One region of the Pseudomonas sp. GCEP-101 genome, then DNA from elsewhere that is predicted to be linked to it. Evidence: predicted binding sites of a transcription regulator. Region 1 holds the regulator's gene; each other region holds the start of a gene.
The links. Region 1 encodes LexA, which represses DNA repair genes until DNA is damaged. Its sites were predicted from a motif close to CTGTNTNNNNANACAG; they were not measured.

Region 1 (6,463 bases):
GCGCCGCGCGTCGACCAGTTGCTCAATGCCGAGGTGCTGGCCGCCGCGCCCAGCCCGGAGCTGGCGGAAATGGTCGAGCTGGCGCAATCGCCGGAAGCCTGGCTGGGGCGCCTGCTGGCTGCCTATGCCGCGCTGTTCCAGCCGCCGAGCGAGCCGAAGAAAGCCAAGGTCGATCCGACCCAGCCGCTGATTCAAGCGGTGAATGTCGACGACGAGGCGCCGGCCGAGCTGGGTAACGATGAGCTGGAAAGCTGGCGCAAGTCCCTCAAGGAACTGGTGCTGCGCTTCCGCGCGTCGCTCACCGAGCTCTGATTCCCATTTCACACTGCGCCGGCCTTCCGGTCGGTCCGTGCAAGCTTTGGCTAGGGTGTAGCGGATGTGGCTGTTACACTACGCGTTCTGCTGTGGAGAACGTCGCTATGCCAACCTCATTTCTGGAAATTGTCGAGCTGCCTGACGGGCGTATCGTGCTGCGTCGCGCGGACGAGGAGGAGGCACTGGTGACCCTGGAGTTCTCCGCCGATGCCAAAGGCTTCCTGCAGGGCCAGCACATCGAGATCGCCAAGGCGATGTTCAATGTCGGTGTGCAGATGGCCGGTCGTCTCGCCGAAGGCGGCGACATGAGCATGGACGACGAAGGCCCGCGCGTCCTGCATTGAGTTCCGCGCTTCGCCGTGTTCGCGGCGAAGCTTCCTCGATCGGATCAACCCAGACGAATATTCAGGCTCTGCGCCTGGCCGGCAACGGCGGCGCGGGACAGTTGCGTGCGCGCTTTTTCGTTGAGATTCAGCCAACTCACCACGGTATGGCTATTGCCCAGCCGCAACGCCTCGCATGCCAGGGCTTGCGCAGCGGCCTGATCGCGCGCCGGCAGCAGCAGGATGCGCTCGCGGTTGAGGCCGGCCTTGCGCAGCCAGTCCGGAGTCAGGCTGGCGGGCGGGGCGATCAGGGTGAGCCAGCGCGAGTCGCTCTCTTCGCTCAGCTCGCGGAGCATCGGCGCCAGCAGCATCAGGCATTGGCCGGGAAGGCCGCGCAGGGCGATTTCACTGAAGGCGCTTTCCTCGGCGGCGGGCTCATCGTCCATCAGCTCCGGAAGCAGGGGAGCAGTACCGCTCGCCCAGAGTGCTTCCTGGAACAGCGGGAGTTGCGGCAGGTTCTGCGGCTGCGGGTACTGCATGGATGTCTCCTGTTCAGCGACGGATCACGCCGACGCTCAAGCCTTCGATGACCAGTTCCTGTTCCTTGAGATCGACCTCGATGGGGGCGAACTCCGGGTTCTCGGCGAGCAGCCAGACTTTGCTGCCTTCGCGCTTGAAGCGCTTCACCGTTACCTCTTCACCCAGGCGGGCCACCACGATCTGGCCGTTGCGCGCCTCGCGGGTGACATGCACGGCCAGCAGGTCGCCGTCCATGATGCCGACGTCCTTCATGCTCTGGCCGCGCACACGCAGCAGGTAGTCGGCGGGAGGATTGAAGAAGGTCGGGTTGATCCGGCAGGTGTCGTCGACGTTCTGCTCGGCGAGGATCGGTGCGCCCGCGGCGACGCGGCCGATGATCGGCAATTCGTCTTCATTGGCGGCGGCCTTGGGCTCGAAGCCGGGGATGCGGATGCCGCGGGAAGCGCCCGGGGTCATCTCGATGGCGCCTTTGCGGGCCAGGGCCTTGAGGTGCTCCTCGGCGGCGTTGGGCGACTTGAAGCCGAGCTCCTGGGCGATTTCCGCGCGGGTGGGCGGGTAGCCGTTGGCTTCCAGGCAGCGTTTGATGAAGGCGAGGATCTCGGCTTGGCGCGGCGTGAGCTTCAGCATGTCCATACTCTGGCTTTTTATACAGTGCCTGGGATTATATACAGTGATGGCGGCCTGGCAATGCTTTTATTGGAGGGCGCTTAGGATGGAACTTTCGTGCATGTAACCTGGCGGCCTTGGCAAGCGTCTTGCTGTACATAAGGTGTCTCGTCGCATTGCCATGATATTGGTAACAATCCATCGCACTTTGCTTGACAATTGAAGACGCTGAAACGTATGTTTCAAACAAGTGTTTGTCAGGCGGAGTAGCCATGGCCCAGTCGGAAACCGTCGAACGCATCCTGGATGCAGCGGAACAGCTGTTCGCGGAGAAAGGCTTCGCCGAAACCTCCCTGCGTTTGATCACCAGCAAGGCGGGGGTGAACCTCGCGGCAGTGAACTATCACTTCGGCTCGAAGAAGGCGCTGATCCAGGCGGTCTTCTCGCGCTTCCTCGGCCCGTTCTGCGCCAGCCTGGAGAAGGAACTGGACCGCCGCCAGGCCAAGCCCGATGCGCCGCGCGCCACCCTGGAAGAGCTGCTGGAACTGCTCGTGATCCAGGCCATGGCGGTCAAGCCGCGTAGTGGCAACGACCTGTCCATCTTCATGCGGCTGCTGGGGCTGGCCTTCAGCCAGAGTCAGGGCCACCTGCGCAAATACCTCGAAGAGGTCTACGGCAAGGTATTCCGCCGCTACATGCTGCTGGTGCATGAATCCGCGCCGCGCCTGCCGCCGCTGGAGCTGTTCTGGCGCGTGCATTTCATGCTGGGTACCGCGGTGTTCAGCATGTCCGGCATCAAGGCGCTGCGTGCCATGGCCGAGAACGATTTCGGGGTGAACACCTCCATCGAGCAGGTGATGCGCCTGATGGTGCCGTTCCTGGCTGCCGGCATGCGTGCCGACAGCGGTGTCAGCGACCCGTCGCTGGCCGGTGCGCAACTCAAGCCGCGCACCAAGTCGAGCGCTTCTCAGGCTCCTGCCAAGGTCTGAGACAGCCCGGCGTCGCGCTGGGCTGCGTCGGCCTGATCGGCTACAGTAGCCGGCCATGGCTGATCTCGATCTTCTTCATATTTCCCTTGCTGACCAGATGCTCTACGGCTTCGCCGCAGGGTGCCTCGTCGTGCGCGTTCCGATATCCAGCGCCGCCAACGGCGCGGGGGAGCGCAACGGCTCAGGCTGCACGCCACGCGGACTGCACCAGGTTCGCGCGCGCATCGGCGAAAGGTTGCCCAAGGGGGCCGTGCTCAAGGGGCGGCGCTGGACCGGCGAAACCTGGACGGCCGCGCTGCATGAAGCGTTTCCCGGACGCGACTGGATCCTTTCGCGCATCCTCTGGCTCAGCGGCTGCGAGCCGGGGCGCAATCGGCTGGGCGAGGTCGATACCTTCCGCCGCTACATCTACCTGCACGGCACCCCGGACTGCGAGCCCATGGGCACGCCGCTGTCCCACGGGTGTATCCGCCTGCGCAATGACGACCTGCTGGAACTCTTCCCGCGGGTTCCCCTCCATTGCCGGGTCCGAATCGAAGAGGCCGCCTGTCCGCAGTGGCAGACGGCGCAACTGAACTGAAAGGAATGCACATGCAAGGCTCCCTGATGCTCGATGTCGGCGGCACCTGGCTGACCGCCGAGGACCGTCAGATCCTGCGCCACCCGGAAGTGGGCGGCCTGATCATCTTCGCCCGCAATATCGAATCGCCGCGCCAGGTGCGCGAGCTGATGGCCTCCATCCGCGCGGTGCGCCCTGATCTGCTGTTGGCGGTGGACCAGGAGGGTGGCCGCGTGCAGCGTCTGCGCCAGGGCTTCCTGCGGCTGCCGGCGATGCGCGCCATCGCGGATAACCCTAATGCCGAGCGGCTGGCGGAGCAGTGCGGTTGGCTGATGGCCACCGAAGTGCTCGCAGTGGGCCTCGACCTGAGCTTCGCCCCGGTACTGGACCTGGACCACCAGCGCAGCGCCGTGGTCGGCAGCCGTGCCTTCGAGGGCAACCCCGAGCGGGCCGTCACGCTGGCCGGCGCCTTCATCCGTGGCATGCATGCCGCCGGCATGGCCGCCACCGGCAAGCACTTCCCCGGCCATGGTTGGGCGGAAGTCGATTCCCATGTGGGGATTCCCGAGGATGAACGCACGCTGGAGCAGATCCGCGCCGTGGACCTGGTGCCGTTCCAGCGCCTGGCTGGTGAGCTGGATGCCTTGATGCCGGCCCACGTGATCTACCCGCAGGTCGATCCGAACCCCGCCGGTTTCTCACGCCGCTGGTTGCAGGACATCCTGCGCGGCGAGCTGGGCTTTGACGGGGTGATCTTCAGCGACGACCTGTCGATGGCCGGCGCCCATGTGGTGGGCGATGCCGCCAATCGTATCGAGGCCGCGCTCAATGCCGGCTGCGACATGGGCCTGGTGTGCAACGACCGCGCGTCCGCCGAGTTGGCCCTGAGCGCCCTGCAGCGCCTGAAGGTGACTGCTCCGCAGCGTCTGCAGCGCATGCGCGCCAAGGCCTGGCCGGGCACCGAATACAAGCAGCTGCCGCGCTGGCAACAGGCCGTGGGCGAATTGCGCGCCGCACAACTGATCGACTGATTGCGATCTGCTGCGCGTCGGCATAACGGCGTTGGAAGGCGGGATCGGACTGTTCATTGACATCAGGTCTAACTCCGCGTCCGATCCCGCTTTCCGCCGTGTTCTGCCCTGGCTCGCGAGATCGCAGGGATAATTTGAGGATAGAAGCATGACTGTCTACGCCATTATCGGCGGCACCGGCCTGACCCAGCTGGAAGGGCTGACCCTGAAGGACGCCATCGAACTGGATACGCCTTACGGCACGCCTTCGGCGGCGATCCAACGCGGCGAGTTTGCCGGGCGCGAGGTGCTGTTCCTTGCCCGTCACGGCCACCCGCATCGTTTCCCGCCGCACCAGGTGAACTACCGCGCCAACCTCTGGGCGCTGCAGCAGGCCGGCGCCGAAGCCATCCTGGCGGTGAACGCCGTGGGCGGCATCCACGCTGCCATGGGCAGCGGCCATCTCTGCGTGCCGCACCAGATCGTGGACTATACGTGGGGCCGGGAACACACGTACTTCGCCGGCGATATCGACCATGTCACCCACATCGACTTCAGCCATCCCTACGACGAACCGCTGCGGCAGAAGCTGATCGCTGCGCTGCAGGCTCTCGGTTTTGCGTACAGCAGCCACGGCGTGTATGCAGCGACGCAAGGCCCGCGCCTGGAGACGGTGGCGGAGATCGCCAAGCTGGAGCGCGACGGCTGCGACATCGTCGGCATGACCGGGATGCCCGAGGCCGCCCTGGCTCGCGAGCTGGACCTGCCGTACGCCTGTCTGTCGCTGGTGGTGAACCCGGCGGCTGGCAAGTCCAGCGGTATCATCACCATGGCCGAGATCGAACAGGCGCTGCACGACGGCATCGGCAAGGTGCGCGAGGTGCTGGGGCGCGTCCTGGTCAGTTGATGGTTTCCTGTAGGAGCGAGCTTGCTCGCGAACTTGCAAGGCACGGTGCCGGGCGGTTCGCGAGCTAGCTCGCTCCTACGAAGAGCAAGAAAAAGCCCGGCAGATGTCGGGCTTTTTCGTCATTGCGCGGGCTGGGCCGGCGGCGGGGCGTCGAAGCCGCCGTCTGCCGGAGCGGCCGGCGCCGGTGGCTGCTGCGGTGCGCCTGGGCCGGTCGGCGCCTCGTCTTCCATGCCGGGCGGCGGGGCGGAGGCAGGCTTGGCGTTGAGGGGGGAAACCTTGATCAGCATGCCCAGGCTGGGATGATCGAGGTAGGTCAGCACGCTGTTCTTCAGGCTGGCTTCCTGGACCATGTGCTGGCTGGCCGTGAGCAGGCCGTCCTGGCCGAACTGGTTGATCCAGAAGTCGGTCTGGGTATTCACGAAGCGCTGCTGGCTGAGGGTGACGGTGCCTTCCACGGGGAAGTGCCCGTCACGCTTGGCGCCTTCGGTCAGGGCGACGCGCACCGGGGTGGCATCGATCTCCTGGCGCCAGGCCTTGTGCATCAGAACCTGGAAGCCTTCGTTCTGCTTGAGCTTGGCGACCTGGGCGTCCATTGCCGTGGGGCGCGAGCTGTCCGGGCCCGGCGGTTGCGCCCCCTTGGCCCAGTCATCGGGCGCGGGGCGGCTGGCGAACACGGCGTCGCCGGACTGCTGGAAGAGAATCAGCTCCACCTGGTAGGGCTCGGCGAAGGCGGCTGGCGACAACAGGGCCAGCGACAGCAGCAGGGGTTGGAACAGGCGCATGCACAGGGTCCTTAGTGAGTCTGTGGCGTGAGGCGCTCGAGCAGCGCCTCCAGCGTGTTGAACCGTTCTTCCGGGCGCTCCATGGGCACCTGGAACTTGAAGAGGGTGGCCCCTTCGAATTTGTAGCGATTGGGCTGGCTCTGGATCATCTTGATCAGCACCAGCGGGTCGACGCAGGTATCGGCGGCGAATTCTACCCGGCCTCCCTGCGGGCCGGCATCCACCTTCACGATCCCAAGCTTTTCTGCCTGCAGTTTCAGCAAAGTCAGACGAATCAGGTTCTTCGCCGGGTCAGGCAGCAGGCCGAAGCGGTCGATCATTTCCACCTGCAGTTCGCGCAGGCCGTCCTCGTCGGCGGCGTTGGCGATGCGCTTGTAGAGGATCAAGCGAGCGTGGACGTCCGGCAGGTAATCCTCGGGAATCAGCGCCGGC
Region 2 (6,463 bases), 1.1 Mb from region 1:
ATTTCCTGGTAGCCGGTCATGGCGGTGTTGAACACCACCTCTCCGACGGTCTGCCCGTCGGCGCCGATGGCTTCACCGCGAAAAACGCTGCCGTCGGCAAGTGCAAGTATGGCTGGCTTAGTCAAGAAGACCTCCCGTAGTTCAAGCCTGGCTGGGCGTGCGCAGATTGTAAAAAAGCGGGATGACATCAGAAGAAGTCATCCCGCTTTTTATGTGATCATGCTGCGCTGCTTTTAGTGGACACACTAAAGCTGTAGTTTACAGAAAAGCGACATCATGGTCCACCTTTTGCACGACGTACGGCTATGCCTCTCAGCGAAGACCGAGGACGTCCTGCATGTCGTACAGGCCGTTGGCCTGCCCTTCCAGCCACTGCGCGGCACGCACGGCGCCACGAGCGAAGGTCATGCGACTCGAGGCCTTGTGGGTAATCTCCACGCGCTCGCCGTCAGCGGCGAACAGCACGGTGTGATCGCCCACCACGTCACCGGCCCGCACGGTGGCGAAGCCGATGGTCTCGCGCGGACGCGCACCGGTCTGGCCTTCACGACCGTAGACAGCCACCTTCTCCAGATCACGCCCCAGCGCATTGGCGACCACTTCACCCATGCGCAGCGCGGTGCCGGACGGCGCATCGACCTTGTGACGGTGGTGCGCTTCGAGGATCTCGATATCCACGTCGTCACCCAGTACGCGGGCGGCGGTATCGAGCAGCTTCAGGCACAGGTTCACGCCGACGCTGTAGTTGGCCGCGAAGACGATCGGGATGTCCTTCGCCGCTTCGCTCAGCAGCTCCTTCTCCGCGCTGGAGAAACCGGTGGTGCCGATGACCATGGCCTTGCCCGCCTTGCGGCAGACCTCCAGGTTCTTCAGGGTCACGGTCGGATGGGTGAAATCGATCAGCACGTCGAACTCGTCGACCACCTTGGCCAGGTCGCCCGACAGCGGCACGCCGATACGCCCCAGGCCCGCCAGCTCGCCGGCATCGGCACCCACCAGGGTGCTGTCCGGACGGTACACCGCCGCGGTCAGGCCGGCGCTGCCATTGGTCTGCTGCACCGCCTCGATCAGGGTCTTGCCCATGCGCCCGGCGGCGCCCATTACGGCTATACGTCGCATATAAAACAGCTCCAAAGCTAAAAAAGCCCCGGACGATTCGCACCGCCGGGGCCTCGCATCATAGATCGTCGAAGAAGCGCTTCATGCCTTCGAACCAGCCACTGGCCTTGGGCGAGTGGGAAGAGTTGCCCTGCAGGGTATTGCGGAACTCTTCGAGCAGCTCGCGCTGACGCTTGTCCAGGTTGACCGGGGTTTCCACGACGACACGGCACATCAGGTCGCCAGCACCGCCGCCGCGCACCGGGGCCACGCCCTTGCCGCGCAGGCGGAACAGCTTGCCGGTCTGGGTGCCCTCGGGGATCTTCAGCTTCACGCGGCCATCCAGGGTCGGCACTTCCAGCTCGCCACCCAAGGCGGCGTCGGCGAAGCTGATCGGCACTTCGCAGTACAGGTGCTTGCCGTCACGCTGGAAGATGTCGTGCTCGCGCACGTTCACCACCACGTACAGGTCGCCCGCCGGGCCGCCGTGGGCGCCCGCCTCGCCTTCGCCGGTCAGGCGGATGCGATCACCGGTATCGACACCCGCCGGGACTTTCACCGACAGGGTCTTGTGCTCTTCCACACGACCCTGGCCGTGGCAGGAACCACAGGGGTCGGTGATCATCTTGCCGCTGCCGTGGCAACGCGGGCAGGTCTGCTGCACCGAGAAGAAGCCCTGCTGCATGCGCACCTGACCGATACCACCGCAGGTGGTACAGGTGACCGGCGTGGTGCCGGGCTTGGCGCCGCTGCCGTTGCAGGTTTTGCAGCCCACCAGGGTGGGCACGCGAATGGTCACGGTGGTGCCGCGGACTGCGTCTTCCAGATCCAGGTCCAGGGTGTAGCGCAGGTCGGCGCCGCGCGCCGGGCCGCCACGGGAGCCGCCGCGGCCGCCGCCACCACCGAAGAAGTCGCTGAAGACATCGCCGAAGATGTCCGAGAAGCTCGCGCCGCCGAAGCCCGCACCGCCGCCACCCATCTGAGGGTCGACGCCGGCATGGCCGTACTGGTCGTAGGCCGCGCGCTTACTGGCGTCGGACAGGACCTCGTACGCTTCGTTGGCCTCCTTGAATTTGTCCTCGGCGGCCTTGTCGCCGGGGTTGCGGTCCGGGTGGAACTTCATGGCAAGCCGGCGATAGGCCTTCTTCAGGTCCGCTTCGCTGGCGCCGCGCTCGACACCCAGTACCTCGTAAAAATCACGTTTGGCCATAAATTCTTTGCACCTTGAAAACCTCTCCCCCAGACACGCCAACGCGGGAGCAAGCCCCCGCGTGACGTTTCACGCGCACCGACCCGCTGATCGGTGCGCTGGAGCGCAAGCTTGCACGCGGCTTACTTGTTCTCCTTGACCTCTTCGAACTCGGCATCGACGACATCGTCGCCCGCCTTGTCGTCAGCGGCCTCGCCCTGAGCGGCAGCGCCCGGCTGCGGCTGTTCGGCGTACATCTTCTGCGCCAGCGGAGTGGATGCCTGGGACAGCGCGTTCATCTTCGCCTCGATCTCGGCCTTGTCGTCGCCTTTCACGGCAACTTCCAGCTCGCCGAGCGCTTTCTCGATGGCGGCTTTCTCCTCGGCGGTAGCCTTGTCGCCCGCCTCGGTAACCATCTTGCGAGTCGCGTGGACCAGCGCGTCACCCTGGTTGCGGGCAGCGGCCAGTTCCTCGAACTTGCGGTCTTCCTCGGCATTCGCCTCGGCGTCGCGGACCATCTGCTGGATCTCGTCTTCGGACAGGCCGGAGGACGCCTTGATCACGATGGACTGCTGCTTGCCGGTGGCCTTGTCTTTCGCACCCACGTGCAGGATGCCGTTGGCGTCGATGTCGAAGGTCACTTCGATCTGCGGCACGCCGCGCGGAGCCGGCGGGATGTCGGCCAGGTCGAACTTGCCCAGCGACTTGTTCTGCGCGGCCTGCTTGCGCTCGCCCTGCAGCACGTGGATGGTCACGGCGCCCTGGTTGTCATCGGCGGTGGAGAACACCTGGGACTTCTTGGTCGGGATGGTGGTGTTCTTGTCGATCAGCGCGGTCATCACGCCACCGAGGGTTTCGATACCCAGGGTCAGCGGGGTGACGTCGAGCAGCAGCACGTCCTTCACGTCGCCGGCCAGCACGGCGCCCTGGATGGCAGCACCCATGGCGACGGCTTCGTCCGGGTTGACGTCCTTGCGCGCTTCCTTGCCGAAGAACTCGGCAACGGTCTTCTGCACCAGCGGCATGCGGGTCTGGCCGCCGACCAGGATCACTTCGTCGATCTTCGACACGTCCAGACCTGCGTCTTTCAGCGCAACGCGGCACGGCTCGATGGTGCGGCTGACCAGGTCTTCCACCAGGGATTCCAGCTTGGCGCGGGAAACCTTGACGTTCAGGTGTTTCGGGCCGCTGGCGTCAGCGGTGACGTACGGCAGGTTGACGTCGGTCTGCTGGGTCGAGGACAGCTCGATCTTGGCCTTCTCGGCAGCTTCCTTCAGGCGCTGCATGGCCAGCGGGTCGCCCTTGAGATCCATGCCGGATTCTTTCTTGAATTCCTCGACGAGGTAGTCGATCAGACGCAGGTCGAAGTCTTCACCACCCAGGAAGGTGTCGCCGTTGGTGGCCAGTACCTCGAACTGGTGCTCGCCATCGACTTCGGCGATCTCGATCACGGAAACGTCGAAGGTGCCGCCGCCCAGGTCATAGACGATGATGGTGTGGTCGCCCTTGGCCTTGTCCAGGCCGTAGGCCAGCGCAGCCGCGGTCGGCTCGTTGATGATGCGCTTGACGTCCAGGCCGGCGATACGGCCGGCGTCCTTGGTGGCCTGGCGCTGGCTGTCGTTGAAGTAGGCCGGAACGGTGATGACCGCTTCGGTGACCGGCTCGCCCAGGTAGTCCTCGGCGGTCTTCTTCATCTTCTTCAGGACTTCGGCGGAGACCTGCGGCGGAGCCATCTTCTGGCCCTTGGCCTCGACCCACGCGTCGCCGTTGTCAGCCTTGACGATGTTGTACGGCACCATCTTGATGTCTTTCTGTACGACGTCTTCTTCGAAGCGACGACCGATCAGGCGCTTCACCGCGTACAGGGTGTTCTTCGGGTTGGTCACGGCCTGGCGCTTCGCCGGCTGGCCAACCAGGATTTCGCCGTCGTTGGCGTAGCCGATGATCGACGGGGTGGTACGAGCGCCTTCGGCGTTCTCGATGACCTTGACGTTACCGTTCTCCAGGATGGACACACAGGAGTTGGTGGTCCCCAGGTCGATACCAATGATTTTGCCCATATTTCACTCTCCAGAAATTAGATTCCGCGCTGACCCTGTTGCGGGTCTTTGGCTCGGTTGATTACCCAGATGGGGACCGGGTGGTGGATTTCAAGCCTTCTCGTCGATCGAAGGCGGAGTTTGTTCCGGCGCCTTGCTGACCACGACCATGGCCGGGCGCAGCAGACGACCGTTGAGCAGGTAGCCCTTCTGGAACACCTTGACCACGCTGCCCGGCTCGAGACGCACGCTCTCTTCCATGGCCATGGCCTGGTGGTGTTCGGGATTGAACGGCTCGCCGTGCGGGTCGACCGGCTCGAGGCTGTAGCGCTTGAGGGTGTCGTGGAACATCTTCAGCGTCAGTTCGATGCCTTCACGCATCGGCTTGATCGCCTCGTCTTCCGGGTTCGACATCTCCAGCGCGCGCTCGAGGGTATCGACGATCGGCAGCAGGTCGCCGGCGAATTTCTCCAGGGCGAACTTGTGTGCCTTTTCCACGTCCTGCTCGGCACGGCGGCGGACGTTCTGCAGCTCGGCGACGGCGCGCAGGCTCTGGTCCTTCGCCGCGGCTACCTGTTCTTCCAGTTCCAGCACGCGGGCGTTCAGGTCCCCGGTAGCGCCGGTGTCCGGCTGCTCGTTGAACTGGGAATCCTGAGTCTGTTGTTCGTCAGACATGCCACTCTCCTAAAAAGAAAATAAGCCTTTGAAAACAAGGCGAACCCAATGGTCCGCGGCTCTGCCGTGTATATGGGGCGCCTTTGCGCCACTTCAAGGGCTGTCGCCTCAAGGCAGGCCGGCAGGCGACGAGGGAGAATTGCCAGCCGCAAAAAATACTGTATAAATAACCAGACATTTCTACGGAGCCGCCGCCCATGCTGGTTCACCTGTCTGTGCACAACTACGCCATCGTCGAGCACCTCGATCTCGAGCTCGCCGCCGGCATGACCGTGATCACCGGCGAAACCGGCGCCGGCAAGTCGATCATGCTCGACGCCCTCGGGCTCGCCCTGGGCGACCGCGCCGACAGCGGCGTGGTGCGCCCCGGCGCCGACAAGGCCGACATTCTCGCCAGCTTCGATGTCAGCGCGATTGCCGAGGCCCGCGACTGGCTCGCCGAGCGTGACCTGGAGCATGACGGCCCATGCATCCTGCGCCGGGTGATCACCGCCGAGGGCCGCTCGCGCGCCTACATCAATGGCTCGCCCTGCCCGCTGGGCGACCTCAAGCACCTGGGCGAGCTGCTGATCGATATCCACAGCCAGCACGAGCACCAGTCGCTGCTCAAGGCCGACACCCACCGCCGCCTGCTGGATGAATACGCCGGCAGCCAGGACCTGGCGCGCCAGGTTCACCTCGCCGCGCAGCGCTGGAAGCAGACCCGCCAGGAGCTGGACCGCCTGTCGCGCAACGGCGAAGAACAGCGAGCCCGCCACCAACTGCTCAGCTATCAGCTGGAGGAGCTGGAAAACCTCGGCCTGGGTGACAACGAACTGGAGTCGCTGGAAGCCGAACACAAGACCCAGAGCAACGCCGGCAGCCTGATCGCCGCCTGTCGCCAGGTGGTCGAGCTGTGCAGCGAAAGCGACGCCGGCAACGTGCTGTCCGCGCTGACATCCAGCCTCAACCGCCTCACCGCCTTTCAGAGCCAGCCGGCCGCACTGGGTGAAGCGGTGAATCTGTTGTCCAGCGCACAAATCCAGGTCGAAGAGGCCATCGGCGAGCTGAACCGCTTCGTCGATCATTTCGACGCCGACCCGATGCGCCTGCAACAGCTGGAAGAGCGCATGGACGCCATCTACAGCCTGGCGCGCAAGCACCGGGTGCAGCCCCATGAACTGCAGGACCTGCAACAGCGCCTGCTGGACGAACTGGAGGCACTGAACGCCGACGACGAAGCCGTGGAGCGCCTGGGCGACGAATTGGCCGCCTACGCCCGCCACTACCAGGAAAAGGCCGCGGAACTCAGCCGTCTCCGCCAGGACGCCGCACCGAAGCTGGCCAAGGCCGTGGAAGTGGAAATGCAGCGGCTGGGCATGCCGGGCGGACGCTTCGCCATCGAGCTGCGCGAGTCCACGGCGGACGAGCCGCAGGTCAATGGCCTCGAGCAGTTGGAATTCCTGGTCAGCGCCAACCCCGG
Region 3 (6,463 bases), 1.5 Mb from region 1:
GGGTGAGCAGGCGGCAGAGGTTCTCGTAGCCGGCCAGGTTTTCCGCCAGCAGCACCAGTTTCGGGCCTTGCTCGATGCTCAGTTCGCTGCCGGTGATCAGCGGGATTTCCGTCTCCTTCGAGGCCTGCCAGGCGCGAACGATGCCGGCCAGGCTGCATTCGTCGGTGATCGCCAGCGCCCAGTAGCCGAGCTTTTTCGCCCGCTCGAACAGCTCGGCGGCACTGGAGGCGCCGCGCTGGAAGCTGAAGTTGGACAGGCAGTGCAGTTCGGCATAGCCGATGCCTTCGGCCGGCGCGTTCATGCGAACCAGCCGTGCAGCAGCAGGGGGCCGTCGTCGCCCACCGGGCGGAACGCCCAGGCGCGCTGGCCGCTGCGGGTGCGCACCTGGTAGTAGTCGCGTCGGATGTCCTCGCCGTCCCACCAGCCGGACTCGATGCGCTCGGGGCCGGCCAGCAGGGTCGGGGCGAATTCGCGCAGCGGTTGGGGCTCGGCCAGCAGCCAGCCGGGGCGCGGGGCTTCGGTGACGGGCAGCAGCGGGGCGGAAGTGCTTTGCCAGGCGCGCTCCGGGCGATGGTCGGCGCGGCCACCGAGGTTGTGCACGGCGTCGTCGCCCAGCCGCGCGCGCAGGCGTTCGCGCAGCTGTTCCCAGGGCTGCGACTGCTGCGGGCGGTCGTCGAACAGCTCGCGGTGCTGCGGCACGAAGGGCGGCAGGTCATCGGCCAGCAACCGCACGCTGTGCACCGGCGCGCGCAGTTGCAGTTGCTCCAGGCGGCCACGGGTCAGCTCGAAGAGCATCGCCGCCTCGCGCTCGGCGCTGAGCAGGCCGACCGGCATCGGCGTGTCGCTGCCTTCGTGGTGTTCCAGATAGAGGACGAACCGCTGCACGCCGCTGTCGCGCCCGGCGAGAAAGGCGGCGAGGTCGGCGGTCAGGCGGCGCAGGGGGAACAGCAGCGCCTGGGTGGATTCTACGTCGAAATTCAGCTCGATGCGCGACTCGAAGGTATCCGGCGGCCGGTAGAACTCCAGGGCCAGCGGGCGCTGCCCGAGCAGGGTATCGACCTGCCGCAATACCTGCGCCGGGAAGCGCCGGGCCAGGCTCTCGCGGGGCAGAGCGAGCAATTGCTGCAGGCTGCGCAGGCCCATGCGGCCCAGCGAGGTGGCCGCGTCGCGCTCCAGGCCCAGGCGCTCCAGCGGCATCCTGCCCAGGTACTGGCGCAGTTGCTCATGGTCATGGATCGCCAGGCCATCGTGGCCGTTGGCGAGAATGCGCGCGGCGGCCGGGTTGGGCGCGGCGGTGATGCGGTGGCGGAAGCCCAGCCCGTTCAACTCCTCACGCAGGCGCGCCTCGAAACGCGGCCAGGGACCGAACAGTTGCAGGCTGGACTGCACCTCCAGCAGCAGCGCACGCGGGTAGTGCTGGCTGACCTGCGAGCTGAAGCCATAGGCCCAGGCGGCCAGCAGGTTCTGCCAGCGCTGCACCTCGCGCAGGTCGTACTCGGCGGTGGCGAAGTCGCGGCTCAAGGCCTGGGCGGCGGTGAGCGACTGGCCAGGCTTGAGCCCCAGCGCCCGCGCGGCCGGGTTCACCGCTTGCAGCACGCGGCGCTGGGTCGGCCCGGCGAGCAGCGCCAGGGCGGCGTCCGGATCGGCGCGGCCGCGCAGCACGCCGTCCATCGCCAGCTGTGGCAGGAGAATGCAGGCCCAGAGCATGCCGACCTCAGTGCCAGGGCAGTGGGATGGGCCGCGCCGGCGCCAGGCCGCCGCGGCACTTGAGCACGCGCAGCTGCGCCGGGTTGGCGTCCAGCGCCAGGCGCAGCGCGGCGGGTGACGGGTTGAGCGCTTCACGCTGCGAGCGGTAGGCGATGGCCAGCGTCTGCCCGGTTTCGGCGGCCACCTGCAGGCGGCGCAGGGAGCGGTCGTCGGCCTGCTGCGGCCAGCACAGCACGGCGCCGCAGCTACCCGAGCGCAGGCACTGCTCGGCGGCCCAGAGCGCATCGCCCCCCTGGGCTCGCACGATGGCGAGCTGCTCCAGCGCAACGCCAGCGGCCTGCCAGGCGGCCGGGTAGGGAATGTGCGGCGGTGCGACCAGCACGATGCGCTCGCCCGCCGCGCTGAGCCGCGCGAGCGTCGGCCAGACCAGTTGCAGTTCGCCGGTGCCTTCGGCGGCCAGGAGGATTTCGCTCAGCGCGGCTTCCGGCCAGCCGCCGGTCGGAAGGGCGGCGTCCAGCGTGGCATGGCCGGTGGGCTGCTGGCTCGGCGGCAGGCCTTGCGGCTGGCCCTTCCAGACCTGGCGCTGGTGGAACAGGGTGTCGAGCGCGACCACGCTGCCCATCACGACCTCCCGCCCGCCGCGCGGCGACGGTCATGCACCCGGCGCGAGGGCCGGGGAAGGGAGATGGGATGGCGGGACATGGGATTGCTCGAAATAACTGTATGGATATACAGTTTATCCGGTGGCGTGGAGCCGTCAATGGCGCTTGGTCTGACGACCGTCGGGCTCACTGTCGGAGCGGGCCATGCCCGCGAACGCCGGCGAGGGCGGCGTATCGGGCAGGTTCGCGAGCAAGCTCGCTCCTACAATGTGGCGTGGGCTCGGTATTTCCAGGTGGGATCGGAATACGCCGCGATGGATGCCGCGGACAAGGGCCAGGCGCTCCCGTCTCTCCTACGGGAGCAACCGCCATGCTCTCGTTCTTGATCGTTGCTCTTGTCCTTGGGATTTCCAGAGAAATATCCGCACGGGACCCTCGGTGTGCGCGGCGGTTTCTCTGGACGTATTCAGGAGCCAAACTCAAAGCCAAGGCCGAGTTGACGGCTCACTGTAGGAGCGGGCCATGCCCGCGAACCGCCGGCGAGGGCGGCGTTTCGGGCAGGTTCGCGAGCAAGCTCGCTCCTACAATGTGGCGGGGAGCTCGGTATTTCCGGGTGGGATCGGAATACGCCGACATGGCTGGCGCGGGCGTGGCCCGCTCCTACATGCCTGTTGTAGGAGCGAGCTTGCTCGCGAATCCGCCCAGCTCGGGGAGCCCGTGAAAATATCAGCCACACCCGCCATCGCGTGCGACGCCGGGCATGGCTCGATGTATCACGCCACGACTGGAATCATCGGGTCAGCCGCCGCCAGCGCGGTGGCGCGGTCGGCCGCCGGTGGGTAGATCCACACGGTGTTGATCTCCGTCTTGATCTTCTTGCCTTCCTCCCGCAGGAAGCGCACCTGGCGATCCCAGCCTTCGGTGTACAGCGCGCCCCAGGCGCCCAGGTCCAGGCAGGTCACGTACTTGGGCTGGCTGTAGGGGATCGGCGCCACGCCGAGCAGGTCGGCGGCGGCGTTGTTGCCGGCCGAGCGGCCCAGGGAGATGGCGTGCTGGCAGGTCATCAGCGCGTGGTTGCCGGCCTCGTCCACGGCGGCATAGGCGACGTCACCGGTGGCGTACACCGCGTCCTGGCCGATCACCTGGAGGTTGCGGTCCACGTGCAGGCGGCCCTGGCGGTCGCGCTCGCCGGCCACCTGTTCGGTCAGCGCGCTGGCGCGCACGCCGGCGGTCCAGATCACCGTTTTCGCCTCGATGCGCTCGCCGCTGGAAAGGGTCACGCCGTTTTCATCGATGGCTTCCACCGAGGCCTTCAGGCGCCATTCCACGCCCACTTCGGCCGAGGCTTCTTCGACCACGGACTGCGAGGTGGCGCCCAGCGCGCTGCCGATCTCGGCGCCGCGATCGACCACGATCACCCGCACCTCGGCCTGCGCGCCCAGCACGTCGCGCAGGCGGGCCGGCATCTCGGTGGCCGTCTCGATGCCGGTGAAGCCGCCGCCGGCGACGATCACGGTGTTGCGCGCGGCCGATTCCGGCATCTGTTGCAGCGAACGCAGATGGGTTTCCAGGCGTACGGCCTGGTCGATGTCGTCCACGTCGAAGGCGTGTTCGATGCCCGGCAGGGCGGGGCGGGCGACCTTGCTGCCGCTGGCCAGGATCAGGCGATCGAAGCCCAGGGTGGCGGTCTCGCCGCGGGCGTTGCGGTAATCCAGCTGGCGGCCATCGACGTCGATCTGCTCGGCGCTGCCCTGGATGAAGGTCACGCCCACGGCGCCGAACAGCTCGCCCAGCGGTGCGGCCATCCGGTGCACGTCGGGTTCGTAGAAGCGCGGGCGGATGCGCAGCTCGGCCTGGGGCGCGAGCACCGCGACCTCGATGTCGTCACGCTGGTGCAGGTCGAGCAGGCGCGCCGCGCTCAGGGCGCTCCACATGCCCGCGAAGCCGCTGCCGACGATCAGGATGCGTTGTTTCATGGTGGTCTCCGACGAAAAGTGTGAATCCAGGGTGGGGTTCCCGAGTGCCTGACATCGGAGCGGTTCGCTTCCCGGCTCGTCTCGAGTAACTACGACTATATTAGTCGTAGTTATGTGGCGCAACCGATTTTTCTCGCAAACTCCGACTGCTCGTCGCCGTCGCCTGAGCAAAGGTCCCTGACGCCTATCGATTTGGAAAACGCGCAGATGCCCTGAGCTTCACGGTTGGCGGGTGACAGCCCGTCTGACGGCATGCTTTAGTGCTTATCGGACGCCCGCCGTGGCGCGATAATAGTGCGACTTATCTAGTCGGAGTTTTTGATGGCTTTATACAGTGCGGGCGTGGAGTATGGGATTCACTGCCTGCTCTTCCTGACGGACGAGAAAGGCGACAGCCGCGACTCCAGCGTGCGTGCGCTGGCCGAGTTGCAGGGCGTGCCGCAGGAGCTGCTGGCGAAGGTGTTCACCAAGCTGGCGAAGGCCGGATTGGTGGCGGCCACCGAAGGCGTGCGGGGCGGCTTCCGCCTGGCGCGGCCGGCGGACGAGATCAGCGTGCTGGACATCGTCAGGGCCATCGATGGCGACAAGCTGATCTTCGAATGCCGCGACATCCGTGGCCGCTGCGCCGTGTTCGAAGGCTCGCCGCCGGAATGGGCGACGTGCGGCACCTGCTCGGTCCACGCGGTCATGCTGACCGCGCAGAAGCGCATGGAAGAGGCGCTGGCGCAACACACCGTGCTCGACCTGGCGCGCCGCGTCGGGCGCAAGGCGCCGCCGGAATTCGGCGAAGCCCTGGTGCGCTGGATGGACTCCCAGCGCGACGGCTCCGCCAGCTAGCGCGCATCGCCGCCGCGCGGCTTGTAGAAGACGAACTCGTCGGTCTCGGCCGTGCGGATATAGGTCTTCGCCCAACCGGGCGAGGCGTGGCGGTCGTGGAAGTACATGGCGCCGCGGGTGCGGTCGGTCAGCTGTTGGTTCAGCGCGCGACGGGCGATTTCCTTGGCGAGGTCATAGCGGTTCTTTTCTTCCACCTGGTCGGAGCGCCCATCGCACCACCAGGAGAACTGGCAGTGCTTCTGCGCCTGGCCCTGCTTGACCACACCGCACACGGTGTCGGGGAAGCCGTTGTGGCCGGTGCGGTTGAGCACCACATTGGCCACCGCTTCCATGTCCGCCTTGCCGCCGCCCTTGGCTTCCCAGTAGATGGTCCGGGACAGGCAGGTGAGGGCGTCGTCCAGCGGAGCCTTGCCGGCCGGGTCCAGCGCCTTGACTTCGGCTTTGCTGATGGGCGCCGGGCTGGTCACCGCCGTGGCCGGATGGGCGACCTGCTGCTCCAGCGCTTCGGCCTTGGTCACCGCGGCCTGGGCTTTCTCGTCGGAAGAGGAGCCGAGGCTGGCAGCGAGGGAGGCGGGTGTCCACACGATGAGCAACAACAGCGGAACAAGGCGGCACATGTTCGAACCTACCTGCGCACAAAGAAGCATCCGGCCGTTGCGCGGGTTCCCCGTGGAGTCATCGCAACGGCGCCCTTGAGGCCCACTCCCGTCACCGAGTGTCGGGAGGCGACTGCGCCTGTTGTCAGTGACCGTGCCGCGCGCCCTTTGATTCAACTTTCCAGCCAGACGGCAACCCCGCAGCCGGCGAATGACGAGGCCTAGGGCAGATGGTGCTGGAGGAACTCGGTCACCGCCTGGAGCACCGCCGGCTGTTGCTCGCGGTGCGGGACGTGGCCGCAATCGGGCAGCAGGCGCAGCTGGCTGGGGACGCCGGGCACAGCGGTGAGGCGCTCGGGGTGCGCCGCCGAGCCGTACTCGTCCTGCTCGCCATGCAGGCTGAGGATCGGGCAGCGTACCTGCGCCAATTCGGCATCCAGGTTCCAGTCGCTGAAGTCGTCCGACAACCAGGTATCGACCCACGCGCGCAGCACCCAGAAGGCCTTGTCGTCGTGGTACTTCCGCAGGCGCTCCAATTGACCCTCGCGGGCGAACTCCAATTCCGCCGCGCGGATGCCGTCGCGGGTCCGGTGCTCGACGAATGCCTGCGCGGACTCGGTGATCAGCACCGCGCAGGCCTGCCCATGCTGCGCCGCGCAGGCCACGGCCATGGCGCCGCCGACGCTGTGGCCGAACACCACGCAGCGCTCGAAGCCGAAGTGCTGTCGCAGCAGGGGGAAGAAGC

Region 2: recN (DNA repair protein RecN) is a predicted target of LexA. The motif match lies at 5,160-5,175, and genes of this name have one in related genera.
Region 3: imuA (translesion DNA synthesis-associated protein ImuA) is a predicted target of LexA. The motif match lies at 2,427-2,442, and genes of this name have one in related genera.

The regions. Positions count from the first base shown of each region.
Region 1 covers NZ_CP104011.1:6,006,743-6,013,205, reverse strand. The annotation lists gene N0B71_RS27140 (DUF6586 family protein) at 1-312, shown strand, start outside; gene N0B71_RS27135 (hypothetical protein) at 420-659, shown strand; gene sulA (SOS-induced cell division inhibitor SulA) at 704-1,177, opposite strand; gene lexA (transcriptional repressor LexA) at 1,191-1,805, opposite strand; gene N0B71_RS27120 (TetR/AcrR family transcriptional regulator) at 2,057-2,773, shown strand; gene N0B71_RS27115 (L,D-transpeptidase) at 2,829-3,353, shown strand; gene nagZ (beta-N-acetylhexosaminidase) at 3,365-4,363, shown strand; gene N0B71_RS27105 (S-methyl-5'-thioinosine phosphorylase) at 4,512-5,249, shown strand; gene N0B71_RS27100 (peptidoglycan binding protein CsiV) at 5,369-6,031, opposite strand; gene mfd (transcription-repair coupling factor) at 6,043-6,463, opposite strand, start outside.
Region 2 covers NZ_CP104011.1:880,738-887,200, forward strand. The annotation lists gene carA (glutamine-hydrolyzing carbamoyl-phosphate synthase small subunit) at 1-125, opposite strand, end outside; gene dapB (4-hydroxy-tetrahydrodipicolinate reductase) at 313-1,119, opposite strand; gene dnaJ (molecular chaperone DnaJ) at 1,178-2,308, opposite strand; gene dnaK (molecular chaperone DnaK) at 2,431-4,347, opposite strand; gene grpE (nucleotide exchange factor GrpE) at 4,438-5,001, opposite strand; gene recN (DNA repair protein RecN) at 5,199-6,463, shown strand, end outside.
Region 3 covers NZ_CP104011.1:4,466,522-4,472,984, forward strand. The annotation lists gene N0B71_RS20450 (error-prone DNA polymerase) at 1-301, opposite strand, end outside; gene N0B71_RS20455 (Y-family DNA polymerase) at 298-1,707, opposite strand; gene imuA (translesion DNA synthesis-associated protein ImuA) at 1,715-2,329, opposite strand; gene N0B71_RS20465 (NAD(P)/FAD-dependent oxidoreductase) at 3,083-4,285, opposite strand; gene N0B71_RS20470 (RrF2 family transcriptional regulator) at 4,607-5,122, shown strand; gene N0B71_RS20475 (cell wall hydrolase) at 5,119-5,739, opposite strand; gene N0B71_RS20480 (alpha/beta fold hydrolase) at 5,940-6,463, opposite strand, start outside.